DNA from 4 places in the Desulfitobacterium metallireducens DSM 15288 genome. Region 2 is predicted to be linked to each of the others. Evidence: riboswitches for the same ligand, from Rfam matches in the RefSeq annotation. Region 2 holds a riboswitch; each other region holds the start of a gene.
What was found. Region 2 has a riboswitch for cyclic di-AMP ahead of DESME_RS09000 (C40 family peptidase). Riboswitches for the same ligand answer to the same signal wherever they lie in the genome.

Region 1 (4,618 bases), 1.4 Mb from region 2:
GGCTTATCAAAGTATACATAAAAAACATCCGATCAGTGAGAAAACGAAAGTTTAACTCACTGATCGGATGTTTTTTTATTCAACACTCATCGTATAGTCTTTACCCACTTTGCTACCACAAAGCCAGGATTTCCTTCCCTTTTTTCCTCGATAGAAAGGGCTTCAGAGGTTGTTTGAACATTCGGTGGGAAGAAAAGACATTCGCCAATTTCGGCAGAACCACCGATTTGCCAGGAACATATTTCTTCTTTGGTATAAAGAGCAGCACGGGCGAAGACCGAATTGGGCTTGTTGCGAGCTGATTCCGCATAGTACTCACTCCAGGCACTCATGCCGGCGATGAGTCCGATCATTAGGCAACCCCCGGGCTTTAAACGACTAAAAAGTTTTTGCAATACTTTTTCCGGTTCAGGCACAAATTCAAAGGCGGTCATGGAAAAAATTCCATCATAGGTTTCGAGTTGATCAGGAATTTCTGTAATATCAGCATGCCACCAGTGAACACGATTCGTTTTTGAGGTGTTTTCCTCAATCGCCGCTAGTTTCTTTTTGGCCAGAGCCATCATTTCACCGGAAATATCGACTGCAGTGACCTCATAGCCCTCTTGCACAAGCCAGCTCGTATATTGTCCAGTACCACATCCGATCTCAAGAACCTTTGGACCCGGTGTCTTGAACATGGACTGGGCCAGGTGACGTTCAACTTGATCAGATACTGATCCAAGCTCAGTATCATACCAGGAATCATAACGTGCAGCAACGGGGTCAAAAAGTGCTTCGTTCATTCGCAATCACCTCTATTATCTAGTTTCTCTTTCGAGTTTGATTGATCTCGGGGCTCCAAAGTGTAAAGGAACGTGTTCAATTTTAACATCCGTATGTTCGAGCCCAAACCATCTCACCGGAGAAACTGTAATTTCCTTTATATAGAGTCTAAATTGCATGATTAATCGTTCATATAAAGGAAGATCACTATCATAACCCAGTTCTTCACGGACTAAAACAAAACAGAAATCCCCAATGTTACTGTTGACTGCATTTGTAGAATACACTTGCGGTTGTTGTTTTATTTCATCGGCCTCCATCAGATCGGTTACCACTTGCCTTAAATACGTACTCACTTTTTGTTCCATCCTAAATCCCAAACGCAGTTGCACTTTGAAAACAAAATCGGTTCCGAAGTTTTCCACGGAGTAGGCCATCGTCCTGGGTTCATCGGTCACTTCTACGTTTACAAACCAATAAACTTCCGCTCTTTTTGGCCGTTTATCTAAAATCGAATAAATAATTTCATTGTTGACCTTTCCTGGTTTTGATTTGCTGGTTAGATAAACTAAATTCGTGGCATATACCGGAATATGTTCATCTCTTCTAAGATGATCAAGCTTAGTAATATAATCTTCCAATGAAACGGCTTTTGACACAACTTGTTGAAGTTTTGCCGCTTTAAACCATAAAACCATCATGATTAAAATGAGAGAGGCGATAATTATTGTTACAAATCCACCATGGAAAAACTTCGAAGCACTCGAAATGAAAAAAGCAGTTTCCAAAGTTCCAAAAAGGATAACCATTAGAAACGAAAGTACCCTGGATACGTTTTTTTGAAGAAGATAATTAAACAACAAGATTGTGGTCATCAGCATCGTAATAGTAATTGCTAACCCATAAGCTGATTCCATGTGTGCAGAAGTTTGAAAGAAGAGAACCACTCCTATACACGATAACATTAAAAGGATATTAACGATTGGAATGTACATTTGGCCTTTTGACATAGCAGGATAGTAGGTTCTTAATCTCGGTAATAGATCCAACTTAATGGCTTCGGAAACCAGTGTAAAGGATCCGGAAATTAAAGCTTGGGAAGCAATAATCGCGGCTATCGTTGCAAAGGCAACACCAAAGATGCGAAAGTCAGACGGCATCATCTCAAAAAAAGGATTAAATCCTATTATCTTATGAAAGCCCGGATTGTCCTTGATCTGTAATAACCAAGCTCCTTGACCAAAATAGTTAAGCAATAAGCAAATCTTTACAAATGGCCAAGTTGCGTAGATATTTCTTCTCCCGACATGTCCTAAATCCGAATACAACGCTTCTGCTCCCGTTGTAGCTAAGAATACACTACCCAAGATTGCAAATCCGACTTTATTTTCGTCACTAAACAAGAGTTTAATTCCATAGTAGGGAGAAAAAGATTTTAAGATATCAAGGTTTCCGAAAACATGGATAATACCGAAAACACCTAACATGAGAAACCATAAAACCATAATGGGTCCAAATAATCGTCCTATGATCTCAGTTCCCGTTCGTTGGATCAGGAACAGGACACAAAGAATGATAACGGTAATCAAAAGAACAGTGGATTGGTTCGAGCCAAAGTTATTTATATAGCTGGGAATACCTTTTAATCCTTCTACAGCAGTTGTGACAGTAACGGCCGGAGTCAAAACGCCGTCTGCTAAAAGGGCTGCTCCCCCAATCATCGCTGGAACAATCAGCCAGGCACCCCGCTTTCGAATTAGTGAATACAGGGCAAGGATGCCGCCTTCTCCATGATTATCTGCTTTGAGTGCAATTAGAACGTACTTGATCGTGGTAAGTAAGGTAAGAGTCCAGAAAATAAGGGAAAGAGAACCGTATATAAATTCAGGGGTAATTGATCTTAATCCACCGTTACCTTCAACTAATGCCTTCATAACATATAAGGGTGATGTACCAATATCACCATAAACAACACCGATTGTTACGAGCATACCAGCTAAGGTTAAGGGCCGTTCTTTGCAGATATTTAATGCCTTTTCCATTGTTCTATCCCTTCATATCTATTTGTAAGCCTTCTGTATAAACAATTTTACGTAGGTAGTCGCGTATGAAGTTTTCTCGATTAGCTACAAGTTTATTTCATACTGTGATGTTCACAAAAAAGAAAAAACCCCATTTGGGGTTAATGTCTTGCATAACAAACCAAAGGGTATGGTTTGCTTTTTGCCCCCTTTCAACGCTTACGAGGTTAGCTGTCGGGTTCGGATTGAAAGGAATTTACCCGTCACCTTTCGGTGATTCACCCCATTTGGCTAATCGATAGCCGGACTTGGTTCCCCCGCTTCCATAGAATTCAGCGCTGGCTATATTTAACTTAAACTATAATAATCCCTATATATTAGATTGTATAGCACCAAATTTGGGCAGATACTTTTTATATTCTCCAATAAGGCCTATATTTTACTGTAGTTCGTTTGATTATTAACAACATGCGCTATATCTTCATTTTTCTACAAAATCCTCGACTTTTGTGTTAGAGTCTTAAACAATTTGAATACTAAGTTGACAGACAAAATGTGTTGTTGTAGACTGAGCTTAATTATATATTAACCTCACTTTTAATGGTGAGGTAGAGGCGCGGCTTTCAACAGTCTTTAGTAGAGTTTGAGATGCGGAGAAACTAAGGAGAAGGGTAGGTCGCCGAAGTTAATAATATTCTCAGTATTATTAGCTGGGTCTGTAGTTAAGAGCTACAGGACTGTCTCAATAAACTACCCAGTTTATTGAGTTGAGCTATCTCATTTGGGATTAAAAGGGGGAATATAGGGTAACTATACAAATAGAGACCTGAGTTCATCTCAGGTCTTTTTTTAATGGTTTAAAATTAGTAGAATTAAAGGAGAGGGTATTTGTGAGAAAGAAGTTAACGTTATTATTTGTAATTTCCTTATCTCTTATCATGTTGGTATCAGGATGCGGATCAAGCAATAGCACTGAAAGTTCAAAAGCCCCTGCAGCCGCAACAAATGGAACCTTCAAGGTTGGGATGGAAGCGGGATATGCGCCGTTCAACTGGACTCAAAAGGATGCGTCCAATGGTGGGGTTAAAATCGAGGGAACTTCAGAATATGCTGGCGGTTATGACGTAGAAATCGCTAAGAAAATTGCAAAAGGGTTAGGAAAAGATCTCGTTATTGTTAAAACAGAATGGGATGGTCTTGTTCCTGCCTTAACTTCGGGTAAGATTGATGCGATCATCGCAGGGATGTCTCCGACTGAAAAACGTAAGGAAACCATTGATTTCACAAACAACTACTATAAATCTAATTTGGTCATGGTCGTTAAAAACGGCGGAAAATATCAAGGCGCGACTTCGATTCAAGATTTCAAAGGTGCGAAAATCACAGCTCAATTAAACACCTTCCATTATTCAGTGATTGATCAAATTAATGGTGTTGCTAAACAACCCGCGATGGACAATTTCCCAGCAATGAGGGTTGCTCTTGAATCAGGGGTTATTGATGGATATGTTTCAGAACGACCGGAAGCTGTAAGTGCTCAAACTGCGAATTCTAATTTCAAAATGGTTGAATTTAAAGAGGGTTTTGTGACTTCACCGGATGATACGGCAATTGCTGTGGGAATTGCTAAAGGAAGTCAGCTCACTCCTAAAATCAATGAAATCTTAGCGGGAATTTCAGAGCAAGAACAGACAAGTATTATGGATACGGCAATTAAGAATCAACCCGCTACTAAATAAGGTTGGAACATTTTAATATGATTATCAAAACCGGCTACATTATAATGCAGTCGGTTTTATGATGTTTCTATCATAAGGAGGAGAAAAATGAGC
Region 2 (4,618 bases):
AGCAAGTAGACCGAGAGCTAAAATGCCCGTATCCGAGCGGGCAAAGCAGTTTATGCCCTTTGCTGCCGTAAGAGGTCTCAATGAGGCTCTGGCGAAGAAAGAGCGTGATCTTGGCATTGTCCAGAAAACGGAGCTGTCCGAGGAGATGGCGGACGAACTTAACGCGAAGCTTGCCTTGCTGCAAAAAGGCAGTATTGCGACTGTTACCTATTTCTGTGATGGTGAGTATCGTTCCATAAGCGGTGAGGTATTACTTTTCAATGTGGTTAACCGCATCTTGCGCATCGCTGATACGAAAATTACATTTGATGACATTCTGGACATTTCAATGGAAGAAACAGCTGAAGAAGATTCGCGGCATGGAGTTTTATGATGTGACCAAGGTTACAATTCATAAGTCGGTTTAGTGGCTAATAACACCTATTTATTCAGTGCTACATCTCAGGTTTAAGTGATAAATACTCATACAATAAACCTCCTAAAAAAGGAGGTTTATTGTGGTATAATATGTCACACGACTATTATGATAAGAATTTTAGTCAGAAGTATTTGAACATTTAGAGCTAAATAGAATTTGATAAAAGTTACATTCCCTCAAGCATATCTAAATGAAATGCAAGATATTACGGAGGCTTTGAAAAACAGAGCTAACAAAGGCTCCACCTAAAAAGGACGTACGAAATTCAGGATTTCGTACGTCCTTTTATCGTTTAATAGCGACGGGCACCCAGATAATGTGATGCGTAATAACTTTCGTTCAAGCTATTTGTAGTCACACCACGGCGGGGGTTAGCGGCATGAACGAAACTCCCTCCACCGATATAGATTCCCACATGGGAAGCTCCAGGTCCATCGGTGTTGAAAAATACCAAGTCACCAGGGGATAAGTTATTCCGGCTCACGGAAGTCCCAGAAGCAAATTGGGCATAGGAGGTACGGGGTATTGAAATTCCCGACCCACGATAAACGTATTGTGTAAAGCCTGAACAGTCAAACCCGCTTTGGGTCGTTCCACCCCACACATAAGGCGTTCCGATCAAGCTCATAGCGTGATTGATAAGTGATGAACCATTAGATCCACGAGAAACACTAACGTTCGTAGCCCCTGAAGTTTTCGGTCCTTGAAGGACGACTTGTGTAACGGGTTGTTTTGTAACTTGCTCACTCGTTACACTGCGTTGGACATCATGACCATTTCTTTGTTCATAGGCATAAGTAACTACTTTTGATCCATTGCTCCCTGGAGTGATGACTTTCGTTTGGCCGCTTCGCAAACTCGAATCCGTTTTGGTTTCGGTATTATAAGGTATGTCTTGGGTTTCGGTGTATGTGCCTTTGCTGATCACAGTGAGATACGGTGTTGTATCCACCAATTTAATCACTTGACCGGGTTTTAACGGACTACTCTCGGTCATCCCCGGGTTTCCTGCGAGGACATCTTTAGTTAACATATCATTCTTACGAGCAACCAACCACCAAGAGTCATTTTTTTGAACCGTATACTCCTTGGTGGTGAGATGGCCATCGATCAGAAGTTGCAAGGTCTTATCGAGGGGTTGAATTTCCGAGGGAGAAGCGTCCATCGTCTCAATCGTCACCTTTTCAACAAAACTCACCGAGTCGATTTTATTTTCGGAACTCGGATCGGCAAAACTGTCCTTGTATTGTTGGAGCAAGGTGTTTGCCTCATCTTCATTTGCTAAAATAGCAACCGTAGTGCCATCAATTTTCAGGGCAACTGCGTGTTGGGTTGCTGCTTCAGTGGTTTTTTGATTGGAATCAACCAATAAGGCATAGGCAGGGGGATGGGCAAAAGCGAGGGATGATCCCACCAATACGATTGTGACAATCAAGGCTCCGCCGATAAACTGAGGAGACTTCCACGGAATACGTTTGAAAGAGACGTCTTTGAGAGATATCTTTTTCAGAGAAATCTTCTTAAAGGAAATACCTTTGAGTGAGAAACGACTGAGAAACACGATTACACGTTTGAAGCTCTGATTACTAAATTTAAACATTTGCCACCTTTTGAGCTTACGAGGTTAGTTGACGGGTTTGGGCACAGGTGTAGCCCTACGCACCTAACGGCACGATACACCCCAGTACGAGATCCCCCGTTCTGGAAAAACCAGATTCAGCTTCTATTCTTCCTTTCTTTATGTATTTAATATTAATATTCTTCATAACTTGGCAATATCCTGTAAAATTCGATTTAGTAAATAGTGTATTTTATTTCCAAGATTTGATACATGGTTTTTTACAATTTGGCAAGGAAAATAGATGCTTTTGTCGAAATTATACTCCACTAAATAAAAGTGGAGGTAGGATAATGAAAAAGTTTGATGAAAGTGCCGCAATCAATATGTTCTCTGGCTATGTTAGTAAGGGCGAAGATATTTTAAAGAATCCAAGCAAGGTTGAAGAAACCATAAAAAAGGCCTTGGAAAAGGCTAAAGAAAGTAGAGGCCCACTTGATGAAATATGGCATGATCTTCAGCTTATGTTTGGAATAGCAGGTGATTGGGTAAAAGGGAATTACAGAGAAGTACCTGTTGGATCTATCGCGGCTATTATTGGAGCATTGCTTTATTTTATATCACCAGTTGATCTGATCCCAGATGTAATTCCTGGAGTCGGTTTAATTGATGATGTTTTTGTACTTTCGATAGCCATAAGACAAGTAAGGTCAGATTTACGAAAATATGAACAATGGAAGAATGCATGAAATTTTAGTAGCCATACTCGATGTCATTCGTCATGCCGATTGGATTATTGACGTGGGTCCTGAGGGCGGTAGCAGAGGCGGTCAGATTCTTTTTAAAGGAACACCGGGTGACTTGAGAAACTGCAAGGAGTCAATTACGGCAAATTACGTGTAAAATACTTTCTATTTTGATGTGGAACGCAAATATTGTGTTCCTTTTTTTCTTGATAGGGAAGCATATCCTATTATGATTTAGGTCACCCTTCAATCGCTTTAACATAGATGTTTAAATAAGCAATAAAGGGAAAGCACTGCTCGGGAGCGAAATTAGGAAGTAATGGCACTATGGACCGGGGAATCACCCCTGATGGGAGGATGAATATGCCAAAAACACGAAAAATGTTAAGTGACTGGAACGCGCCGTATATTCAGTCGCTTGTGAAATTGATTAAAACGCAGAGCAAGTCAACACTAGCGCATTGGGCGGTTGATTATGCCGAGGGAGTTATATTGCCGCTGTGGAGCAAGCACTACCCAGACGATATGCGTCCGCAAAATGCGCTAAATGCCGCTCGGGAATGGCTTGCCGGGAAAATCAAACTACCAGAGGCTAAGAAGCAAATCCTCGAGTGCCACGCGGCTGCCCGCGAAGCCGATGGGAAGCCTGCTGCGCAAGCCGCCGCAAGGGCGATCGGTCAGTGTGCGTCGACGATTCATTCAGCACGGCACTGTATCGGACTCGCGCTCTATGGTGCGATAGCAGTTTCATATGACACTCTCGGAACCAAGGTTCCGTGGGAGCAGCTAGAGCAATGTGTCGCCGTTGAATGCGGGCGTATGCTTGATGCACTCCGTGCCGTAGCCGTTGATGATGAGCCGAACCCGGCAAAAATTGACTTGAAGTGCTGACATCGGCAGAATAACACGCGGCAAACGCGAGGAAACTTGAGCAAAACGGTTCAGAGTGATGATTGAGGAAGCTGCTACACGGGAATGAAATGGTGCGAAAAATGACCGGGTTAATCGTGGCTAGAGTAAACCGTGCTGTAGATGCGCTAGAAAACTATAAGTCATCAAGACCTATCGGTGTATGGGTACGGAGCCTTTTACCTTTGCCTATGCAGAGTATTTAACTCCTTGAGTTGTTAGGTGCTGGTGTTTTCTTAGTAAGATTAGCGAAATTGATTGAGAACTGGAGAGGTATATGAATGGATTTTGGTGAAGTCTTCAAGGATATTTCAGCGGGAATTTTGGTTACCGATGCAGATTTTAATGTGGTCTGGGCCAATACCTTCGAGGAAGATTTTTATGGAAAACCCGTGATGGGGTTGTGGTCTGTTGAGTGTCATAAGGAAGAAAATCGCCAAAAGATTGCCGACTTTGTAGCCCGGTTTAGAAGCGGGGAATTAAAATCCTTTACAAAGATAGCCTTTGGGATGGTCATTACCTATAGTAGCTATTTTAAGGACGGGGAGTTTGCCGGAATGGTTCGAACCCGGATTTATTTGCCCGAGGGAGCGGATGCGAAGGAGACTGCTCATTATCCAAAGTGAAATAAAGTAACACAAATAGATGGAAGGGCCTGGGTTTAATCCCAAGCCCTTCCAATGTTTTGCCTTTCAAAAGTGATTTGGTAAGCAAATTAAAATGAGGATATGTCATTTAGAACCGCTAAGAAATGAAAATCAAAGATAAAAGGCCTTACGTCGAGTATATGAATCCAACTAAAAACAAACCTGACACCGTATGAAATACGATGTCAGGCTGCATAAATTATTAAAAACGAATCAGCCGCCAGAAGTATCCGGGCGCGTTGATGGGCTGTGAATTTTCTAGAGGGACTTCGAGAACGGTCTGTCCTGCTTGTTCGATTTCTAATGTTCCAATTGCTTGATTAGCTTTGATCGGTAATGG
Region 3 (4,618 bases), 1.1 Mb from region 2:
CTGATAATCTTAGGTAGGATTTCCTTCCTATTAAAATCGTTTTATTAAAGGGTGTGATCATGAAGAGATGGGATTTGCACGGTTTTCTGCCTGGCAAAATGGGGAGAAGCGGTATAATACGTTGAATAAACATCTGCGAGAGACTTTTGGTGAAAAAGTTTTTAAGGTTTCTTTAGACGGTGGCTTTACTTGTCCGAACCGAGATGGAACTAGAGGTTGGGGTGGGTGTATCTATTGTAGTTCTCGTGGTTCTGGAGATTTTGCTGGAGAAGTCTCACATTCAATAGAACAACAATTTGTCGAAGTTAAAGAAAGAATGTGTAAAAAATGGCCCAAGGCTAAGTACTTAGCCTATTTTCAGGCCTATACCAATACCTATGCACCGGTTTCTAAACTTCGCGAGGTCTATGAAGAAGCCCTATGTCAAGAGGACGTTGTCGGGATATCTATTGCAACTCGTCCGGATTGTTTGCCTGAAGAAGTGTTAGATTACCTGGAAGAGCTTAATCAAAGAACCTATCTTTGGGTTGAGCTTGGGCTACAGAGTATTCACGATCGAACAATGAATTGGGTTAGAAGAGGGCATACCTATGATGAGTTTTTAGCGGGAGTTGCAGCTCTTCATGATCGGGGAATACGTGTTTGCGTCCACGTTATTCTAGGCTTTCCAGGAGAAACGTATGAGGATATGATGGCGACAGCTCAGGCGGTGGCAGCGCTACCTGTTCAGGGAATTAAGATCCATTTACTCCATATTATCAAAGGAACTCCCTTAGCAAAGTTATATGAAAGGGAGTCGTTTCCTCTACCTACGTTTGAAGAGTATGTTAGCCTTGTTAGCGATATTCTTGAAGTATTACCCCCGCAAATGATCATTCACCGTTTGACAGGTGATGGAGCGCCTGATGATCTAATTGCTCCTTTATGGAGTCGTAAAAAATGGGAAGTCTTAAATGCAATAGATCGGGAATTACTAAAGAGGGATACCTGGCAAGGTAAATCCTTTAGCAAAGATCTAGAAACATAAAAAATAAAAAAGTAAGGGCCTAAGATGGCCCTTAACTCATGTGCATTTTAATTAGTAGTTAGGGTAGTGAATAATATTTCCCTCCCAGGTTCGCAGGGTAGCCTCTTCATCATCTAAGGAAAGTAGATACTGGGGTAGAATTGGCGTTTTTCCTTTTCCACCAGGAGCATTAATTATATAGGTAGGAATGGCTAAACCGGAAGTAAATCCTCTGAGCTTTTCCATAATATCTAGACCATTTTCAATTTTAGGAATAAAATGATGTGTGCCCTTGACATGTTTCGCATGAAAGATATAGTATGGACGAACTCGAATTTTCAAAAGCTCTTGGTTTAACCGTATCATTATATCGGGTGTATCATTAATATTTTTCAGAAGCACAGCTTGATTCCCTAAAACTACTCCGGCAGAAATAAGCTTATCCGCAGCCTTTTTGGCTTCTGCTGTAACTTCCTTAGGATGATTAAATTGGGTGTTGATATAAATCGGCGGATACTGCGCTAAAATGGAGCACAGTTCATCGGTGATCCGCATGGGAAGGGTGACGGGGACCCGGGTACCAATCCGCTTGATTTCTACATGAGGAATGGAGTGTAATTCTTCGAGAAGCCAATGGAGCGTAAGGTCGCTTAACATCAAGGCATCTCCACCTGTAATTAAGACATCACGAATTTCTGGATTGGCTCGGATATAGTCTAAAGCGGCTTGGAGTTGAGCACGGGTCTCGTGGCTATCGGTTTCACCGATATTTCTGCGTCTTTGGCAATGACGACAATACATAGCACAGAGATTGGTGACATTGATAATTAACCGATCGGGATATCGTCGTGTAATGCAAGGAGCAGGATTGGTAAAAGCTTCACCCATAGGGTCTTCTTCTCCGGTTAAATCCAGTAGTTCCTCGATCCGTGGAAGACCTTGTAAACGGATAGGATCCCATGGGTTAGAAGAGTCCATTAAGCTTAAATAATAGGGGGAAATAGCCCATCGATAGGTTCTTCCGACTTCAAGGATATCTTGTGCTGCTTGCTCAGTTAGAGGCAAGAGTTCTTGCAAGATCTGCAAATCCGTAATCCTGTTTTTCATCTGCCAGTGCCAATTTTCCCAATCCTCAAGAGTAGCCTTAAAGGTTGTAAGGATTCGATCTCGACTTTGAAGGTATTCATCCTTTAAAAGAAAACCTGTAGGAATTTTCTCTTTACGATTCATGTAAGGTATGGCCTTTAGCTTTAGCTCATTTGCACGATGTAAGGATTGCAATCTTTCATTTAATTCTTTTGATTCTACTGCCAATGAATTTCCCCCTTTTTATGTTGTACTTATCTTTTGGGAAATTAAAAGGAGCCTATAGTGGCCCCTAAGAGATCGAATGTGCTGATTAATAAAATCAGTACTTCTTGTGCGAGCTAGCTTACGAGGTTAGCTGACGGATTCGAGCGCACGCTCTACGCATAAGATGCGATTCACCCCAAAAAGTGGTTCCCCCGTTTCCCCTTAGGAATTAGGCCTTATTTAATTTTTATTATTTGTAATTGATTACCAACAACTTTATAATAACATAAAGGTTGTTACCAGTCAATGGGATTGAAGAGTTAATAATTGGTAATGATATTTTATGAGTTAAATGTTTCAAGGAGTGAATTGTAGAAATGGAACAGTCACGTTATCAAGAGATCGCCCTCGAAATTGCCCATTCTATCGTTATGAGTGAATATCAAGAAGGGGAAAGAATACATGGACGGTCGACGTTGGCGGGTCGATTCAATGTTTCTCCAGAAACCATTCGCCGCGCTATTGCAATCTTGCAAAATGCAGGCGTTGTTATGGTGAATCAAGGGATCGGAATTACGGTAACCTCAAAGGCTCAAGCCGAAAAGTTTTTGAGAGCGTTTGATCAGAAAACGGAAGTTCATGTGTTTCTTTCGGAATTAAATGAGTATATGGAGAAACGCAGGCAACTTGATTTAAAAATTGAGGGACATTTGAATAAAATTTTACTATATACAGATCGTATGATGTCTCGCTGGATGGATGTAGCAGAAGTCGAAGTGGGCAAAGATTCAGTAGCGGCAGGGCAAACCCTGACCCAACTCAAAATTCGAGAACGGACAGGCCTTACCGTTGTCGCAGTTGTCCGAAAAGGGATTGAACAATTCTCTCCGAATTCTGGATTTGTAATTGAGAGCGGAGATGTACTTCTAGTTGTGGGGGCAGAGCAGGGAAGAGAAAAACTCCAAGAAATACTTTAATGAATACAGGAAGTCGCACCTCACTGTCGAACTCTTAACTTTATTAAAGTGTAACTAGAGCTATCGCTATCGCTAAGTTTTCTTTAGAAATTGAGGGATGCGACAGATGACTTGGATTTTCTTGTTGGTTTTAGGAGCAGAGGTTGTGATGAGTATAGCCTCGCAAAATCTTCGGCTTCTTCTCGTTTTTCTGATCGGGAATATGCTTTACTTGCTTCTTTACACTGAGTATCAACGACGGCGGATTCGGAGTTTGACCACTGAACGCAATGTGGAAGTCAGCTTCAAGATTGCCCACGAAACGCTTCCTTATCTTCGAAGAGGTCTTAATGCGCAGAATGCTGAATTTATGGCTAAAATTATTCAAGAGATCGGTCAAGTCGCTGCAGTTTCAATTACAGACTGTACGAAGCAATTGGCTTATTTAGGTGTAGGCTGTGACCAACATCATCCTGGGGATAAGATCTTGACGGCAGCAACCCAGGAAGTGATTCGGACAGGAAATTATAAAATCGTCCGAACACAAAAGGAATTAAATTGTCCGCGTCAAAATGTTTGTGATTGTCCTATTGCAGCTGCAGTAGTGGTGCCTCTGCATTCTCAAGGAAAAGTTGTTGGCACGGTGAAACTCTATGAAACTAAAGATGGGCACCTGTCTCCTGATTTGATCCGGCTTGCTTTAGGAATGGCCCAACTTCTTAGTCTTCAGATCGAACTGGCTGAATTAGATCATCAGGCTAAGCTGGCGACAGAAGCTCAACTTGATGCTCTGCAGGCTCAGATCAATCCCCATTTTTTCTTTAATGTGCTGAACACGATTATTGCAACGAGTCGAACTAACCCGAACCGTGCACGTCGTTTACTTATATATCTTTCGGAATTCTTCCGCTGGGCAATGAAATCAAAAGGAACCCTGATTCCCCTGGAGGAGGAGCTGAAATTTGTACATACTTATTTGATTCTGGAAAAAGCTCGCTTTGGTCGAAAGCTACAGGTCAAGAGCCAGATCCCGAAAGAGCTCATGAAAGCGGTTATTCCGCGTTTAAGTTTGCAACCCCTGGTGGAGAATGCTGTAAAGCATGGGATTACGCCTAAGATTGGAAAGGGTACAGTATGGATCCAAGCGGAAGTAAAAGAGAGTGAACTGTACTTTTATGTACGGGATGATGGCATGGGGATTCCTCAGGAACGACTTTCAGAGGTATTGAAACCAGGGGTAGGTTCAGGTAATGGTGTTGGTATGGCGAATGTTCATGAGCGACTTCGGGGGTTGTATGGTGAGGAATACGGGTTGCAGATAGAGAGTGTACTGGGTCAGGAAACGACGGTAATCATGCATTTG
Region 4 (4,618 bases), 640 kb from region 2:
AACCCTCTATCTACTCAGGATGATGTTGTTGCTGCCTTAGTTAAGGGAGGAATTGGGGCTCATGCATGGCATGGAGCAACGGCGGAGGAATACCATCAACATATTCATCAAGCGCTAGATTTTAAACCGGATTACATCATTGATGATGGCGGAGATCTTGTTTCAACTATCCATCGGGAAAGAAGAGAACTCATTTCTCAGGTCAAAGGTGGAGCTGAGGAAACCACGACGGGTATTCTTCGACTCAAAGCGATGGAACAAAATGGAGAACTTGGATTCCCAATGATTGCAGTCAATGATGCTCAAATGAAATATTTGTTTGATAATCGTTATGGCACGGGTCAGTCAGTTTGGGATGGCATTATGAGAACTACCAATCTCGTCGTTGCGGGTAAAACTGTCGTCGTAGCGGGGTATGGCTGGTGCGGTAAAGGTGTAGCTATGCGGGCCAAAGGTCTTGGCGCTCGTGTTATTGTTTGCGAAGTGGACGCTATTAAGGCTAATGAGGCTTGGATGGATGGCTTTCAAGTTATGCCAATGATCGAAGCCGCAACTCGAGGAGATTTCTTTGTCACAGTGACTGGAGATAAAGATGTTATTCGCGGTGAGCACTTTGAGGTCATGAAGAATGGCGCGATCCTTGCTAATGCTGGTCATTTTGATGTTGAAGTTAACAAAGATGATTTGAAGGCGTTAGCTAGCGAGACCCGTATTGTTCGCCCAAATATTGAGGAGTTTAAACTCGCTGATGGGAGAAAGCTTTTCTTGCTTGCTGAAGGACGGCTTGTGAACCTGGCGGCTGGGGATGGTCATCCTGCAGAAGTTATGGACATGACATTTGCTCTCCAGGCTCTGTCTTTGTATGCTTTAGCAACACAAGCTGAACCCTTGCCCGTAAAAGTGTATCCCGTCCCTCATGAAGCAGATCTACGTGTTGCTTGTCTTAAACTTGAAGCATTAGGTCTCCAAATTGATGATTTAAGTGAGGAACAGAAATCTTATTTATCCAACTGGGTTCATGGTTAAGCTTAAACGTCATGCTGGCGGGTTATACTAGGATTATCTTGAAGAGAAAGGTCGGATAATCCATTGTTTAAAACCTTATGGCGTTTATTGGTTGTTGTTGTTTTTATCTTACTTATAAAAAATACATTTACTTCTCAAACTCAAGCGTATATTATTTGGCCGGAAAATTCGAATTTCGTCGAACAAGTAAAATTTCAAATGAATCGACTTCAAGAAAATGCCCAAGATTTACCGGCCAATGTTGAAATGGAAATTAAACGCTTGTGGAAGGATCTAAAACCAGGTAATGACGCTAAACTTGTTTAAAATGTCATCTTATACTAAAGAATCAGTTTGACATTGTGCAAAATTCCATGTATCATAAGTTCATATCCAAACTAATTAAAATGATTCTAAAAAAGGAGCGCGATTGAGTTATGGTTGGTATTACAGAAATCGCAGCCCAGAAGGTGAAAGAGGTTATTGCAAGTCAGAATAAAGATAATTCCTACTTGCGTCTCTATGTCGCTGGCTTTGGCTGAGGAGGGCCGAATTTCGGCATGACTCTGGATGAGTCAAAGAATGAAAATGATATTGTAGATGAAGGTTTTGGAGTCACGATCCTTACTGAGGATAAACTGACAGAATATCTTGAAGGTGCAGTTATCGATTATGTAGAGTCTCAGTATGGTGGTGGGTTCGAAATCAAAACGAATAATCCTGGTGGTGGCTGTGATTCGGGTTGCAGCAGTTGCGGGAGTTAATTCATTAAATAAAGAGCTTTTTAAGCTCTTTATTTATTTTGCTTATATGGTGTTTATATTAATCTTTTAGGGTATATCCGCAAATTTGGGGAATATTAGAGATTAGCAGATATTTAATCTTAGGTTAATATTTCTAAACGTATCGTCATGATTGCATTCATTTTTAGAGATTCTCTTGAGTATGAATAGATAGAGGCCAGTTTTAAAGTTTCATATAACCATGTAAAATAGATATAGTATTTATTATTCCTTTGGGCAATGGTGCGTTATTCTAGTGCACGAAATGGCAATCGAAGGCGGGCCTAAGAATCCGCCGAGGGCATACCGATGAAGTTCCTGGTGGTGGCTTACGACGCCCAGTCGAGGGTTGCTGCTGGGAGTTAAGGTTCAGGGGGATCCGCAATGGCATGCGGGCGCTACCCTTAACCGTGGAGGCCTAAGTACGTGGTTCCTTTAGGGGTTACGGCTTGGGGTATGAACCTGCATTAGGAAGGAACTTAGTGCAGCGTAGCCTGCCTTGAGGTGGAAAAGTTGGGAAGGTGAGAGGGACTTGGACTATGTTGGCCGATATAGTTCAGTCTGCCGGAAATTCTTTTCTGCAAAAGAGGCTAGATTGTTAAGGAGTGTCAAGGAAAACTTCTAGAACGATAATCAGTGAGGATTGAAGTGCGGTCTCAGTGGCGATCAAGTTCTGAGTGCTGGTAACACCTCAGGTTAAGAGAAAAGGGAAACCGCCTCAAGGGAAACCTGGGGATCTTAGCGGGAAAACCTACTTGACCTAAGCCGTAATATTTTTTCACTGATGTCCTAAAGCCCAAAGGCACACCTCTCTTATGAGAGGTGTTTTTGGTTTTTAACTTTAAATTACCATAAATTAGATGGAGGAATTTAAGGCTCTTTATCGAATAATAATAAAATAATCAGTTCTGCTGAATTCTGTAGGGTTAGATCACTTGTGAGCTGAGACTACAGAGCGGGGGATTTCCTATGGGGTGAATCGCAAGTGATTGCGTAGGGCTTTACACCTTGATGCCCGAATCCGTCAACTAACCTCGTAAGCAAAGAAAGGTGGATTCCGTTTAATGATTTCATCCTCACGTAAAGTGTGGGTGGGCAGTATGACTTTGTCCAGCGTACTGCTATTCAGTAGTTTAATGGGTGCACATTACCCTGCCCAGGCTGCTGAACCTACGACTAGTTTGAAGACAATAGTATTATCATCAAACTCTGTGTCTGGATATTCAGCTTCAGCAACACGCAACAAAATAATTGCTTCAGCGGGAAAAACTCAGACTAAACAGGCTGAGCCTACTCCAAAAGTCCAAGTTGCCGTAGCTGAAGACAGGAAGGCAGAAGTTGCAAAGACTGAAACGAAGAAAGAAACTGCAAGTAAGCCAAAGCAAGTTGCAAGTGCAACTAAACAACAAACACAAGTATCTCGGAGTAGCAGTACTGATTCTTCCAAATTGGTAAGTAACGCAATGAGCCTTATTGGTACCTCTTATGTATTTGGAGGAACAAGCCGGAGCGGTTTTGATTGTTCTGGTTATACCCAATATGTGTTTAAAGGGTCAGGAATAAGTTTGCCACGTACTTCTTACGCTCAATTTGGAGTAGGGTCTGCAGTTTCTCGCAATCAATTACAACCTGGAGACTTGGTGTTTTTCTCGACTTATGATCAGGGAGCTTCCCATGTTGGAATCTATGTCGGTGGAGGAAGTTTCGTTCATGCCTCAAACAGTGGAGTTAGAACCACAAGTTTATCGGAGAGTTACTATGCTTCCCGTTATATGGGAGCAAGAAGAGTCACAAACTAGTACAGAGGGCATAAAAAGAGAGTAGCAATTTTGCTACTCTCTTTTTATGCCTTTCTCAAAGCTGACTGGGAAGCCAGGGAACTGGTTTATAGCCAGAGCACTCCCCACCGGGCTCGGCAGATGTTAAATTATGAATATAAAAGTCGGTTTTAGTGCACTGCTGGGTTCGCTTAAAATAGCACTCACGGCACAGTTCCACACGATAATTAAGAATCACGTTTCTTTTCCTCCTGAAAGTGCTGATAGATGATTTCGGCAATCTGAGCGGGTAAGCCTGCTTTCTGGAGCTCTTCTAAACTGGCTGTACGAACCTTAGCCGTTGATTTAAAGTAGCGGAGAAGGGTTTGACGACGTTTGGGACCTACTCCAGGGATTCCATCTAATTCGGATAGGATCATATTTTTGGCGCGCTGTTGGCGATGGAAGGTAATCGCGAAACGGTGAACTTCATTTTGGATGCGCTCTAATAAATGAAAGGTAGGCGAATTCTTTTCAACTATAACAGGAAGTCCTTTTTCATTGAGCAAACCTGCTGTTTGGTGATGATCATTTTTTACCATACCCGCAATGGGGATATTTAACTGGAGGGAATGGAGAGCATCAAGAGCAGCACTAATTTGTCCTTTACCTCCATCGAGTAGTATCAGGTCCGGGAGGTGTGAGTTTTCTTGTTTAAGGCGGTTATAGCGGCGGGTTATAACTTGGCGCATTGCTGCGGTATCGTCCATATTGGCCATCGGATAAATTTTAAACTTACGGTAGTTATGGCGATTGGGCTTACCGTCCAAAAACTGAACCATGCCAGCAACGGTGTTTGTACCCGCAGTATTTGAAATATCGAAGGATTCAATGATACGGGGAGCAGAAAGATTTAACGATTTCCCCAAATCATCTAAAGCTTGCAGGTTCTCTTCGATATGTCGCACCTCAAGTGTAATTTGGTCATGCAACGTTTTTTTAGCATTTTCCATCGCCATATGCACTAAGTCGCGTTTCTGTCCTTTTTGGGGAGCTAGGATCGGAAAGAGCCGA

Region 1: it holds a riboswitch for cyclic di-AMP, as region 2 does, so the genes downstream of both, DESME_RS02485 (KUP/HAK/KT family potassium transporter) here and DESME_RS09000 (C40 family peptidase) in region 2, are expected to answer to the same signal.
Region 3: it holds a riboswitch for cyclic di-AMP, as region 2 does, so the genes downstream of both, eam (glutamate 2,3-aminomutase) here and DESME_RS09000 (C40 family peptidase) in region 2, are expected to answer to the same signal.
Region 4: it holds a riboswitch for cyclic di-AMP, as region 2 does, so the genes downstream of both, DESME_RS06020 (C40 family peptidase) here and DESME_RS09000 (C40 family peptidase) in region 2, are expected to answer to the same signal.

What each region holds. Positions count from the first base shown of each region.
Region 1 is NZ_CP007032.1:509,918-514,535, forward strand. It holds gene DESME_RS02480 (class I SAM-dependent methyltransferase) at 87-785, opposite strand; gene DESME_RS02485 (KUP/HAK/KT family potassium transporter) at 801-2,807, opposite strand; cyclic di-AMP (ydaO/yuaA leader) riboswitch at 2,988-3,134, opposite strand; lysine riboswitch at 3,388-3,569, shown strand; gene DESME_RS02490 (transporter substrate-binding domain-containing protein) at 3,677-4,525, shown strand; gene DESME_RS02495 (amino acid ABC transporter permease) at 4,613-4,618, shown strand, end outside.
Region 2 is NZ_CP007032.1:1,877,982-1,882,599, reverse strand. It holds gene DESME_RS09005 (YolD-like family protein) at 1-373, shown strand, start outside; gene DESME_RS09010 (Y-family DNA polymerase) at 1-9, shown strand, start outside; gene DESME_RS09000 (C40 family peptidase) at 711-2,018, opposite strand; cyclic di-AMP (ydaO/yuaA leader) riboswitch at 2,017-2,150, opposite strand; gene DESME_RS08995 (YkvA family protein) at 2,330-2,725, shown strand; gene DESME_RS15915 (excinuclease ABC subunit A) at 2,718-2,879, shown strand; gene DESME_RS08990 (putative immunity protein) at 3,086-3,613, shown strand; gene DESME_RS08985 (hypothetical protein) at 3,913-4,257, shown strand; gene DESME_RS08980 (D-alanyl-D-alanine carboxypeptidase family protein) at 4,481-4,618, opposite strand, start outside.
Region 3 is NZ_CP007032.1:808,043-812,660, forward strand. It holds gene DESME_RS03885 (VOC family protein) at 1-4, shown strand, start outside; gene mnmL (tRNA modification radical SAM protein MnmL/YtqA) at 68-1,027, shown strand; gene eam (glutamate 2,3-aminomutase) at 1,079-2,320, opposite strand; cyclic di-AMP (ydaO/yuaA leader) riboswitch at 2,420-2,545, opposite strand; gene DESME_RS03900 (GntR family transcriptional regulator) at 2,677-3,276, shown strand; gene DESME_RS03905 (histidine kinase) at 3,383-4,618, shown strand, end outside.
Region 4 is NZ_CP007032.1:1,236,602-1,241,219, forward strand. It holds gene DESME_RS06005 (adenosylhomocysteinase) at 1-1,026, shown strand, start outside; gene DESME_RS06010 (hypothetical protein) at 1,090-1,332, shown strand; gene DESME_RS15880 (HesB/IscA family protein) at 1,443-1,769, shown strand; cyclic di-AMP (ydaO/yuaA leader) riboswitch at 2,718-2,845, shown strand; gene DESME_RS06020 (C40 family peptidase) at 2,852-3,586, shown strand; gene uvrC (excinuclease ABC subunit UvrC) at 3,793-4,618, opposite strand, start outside.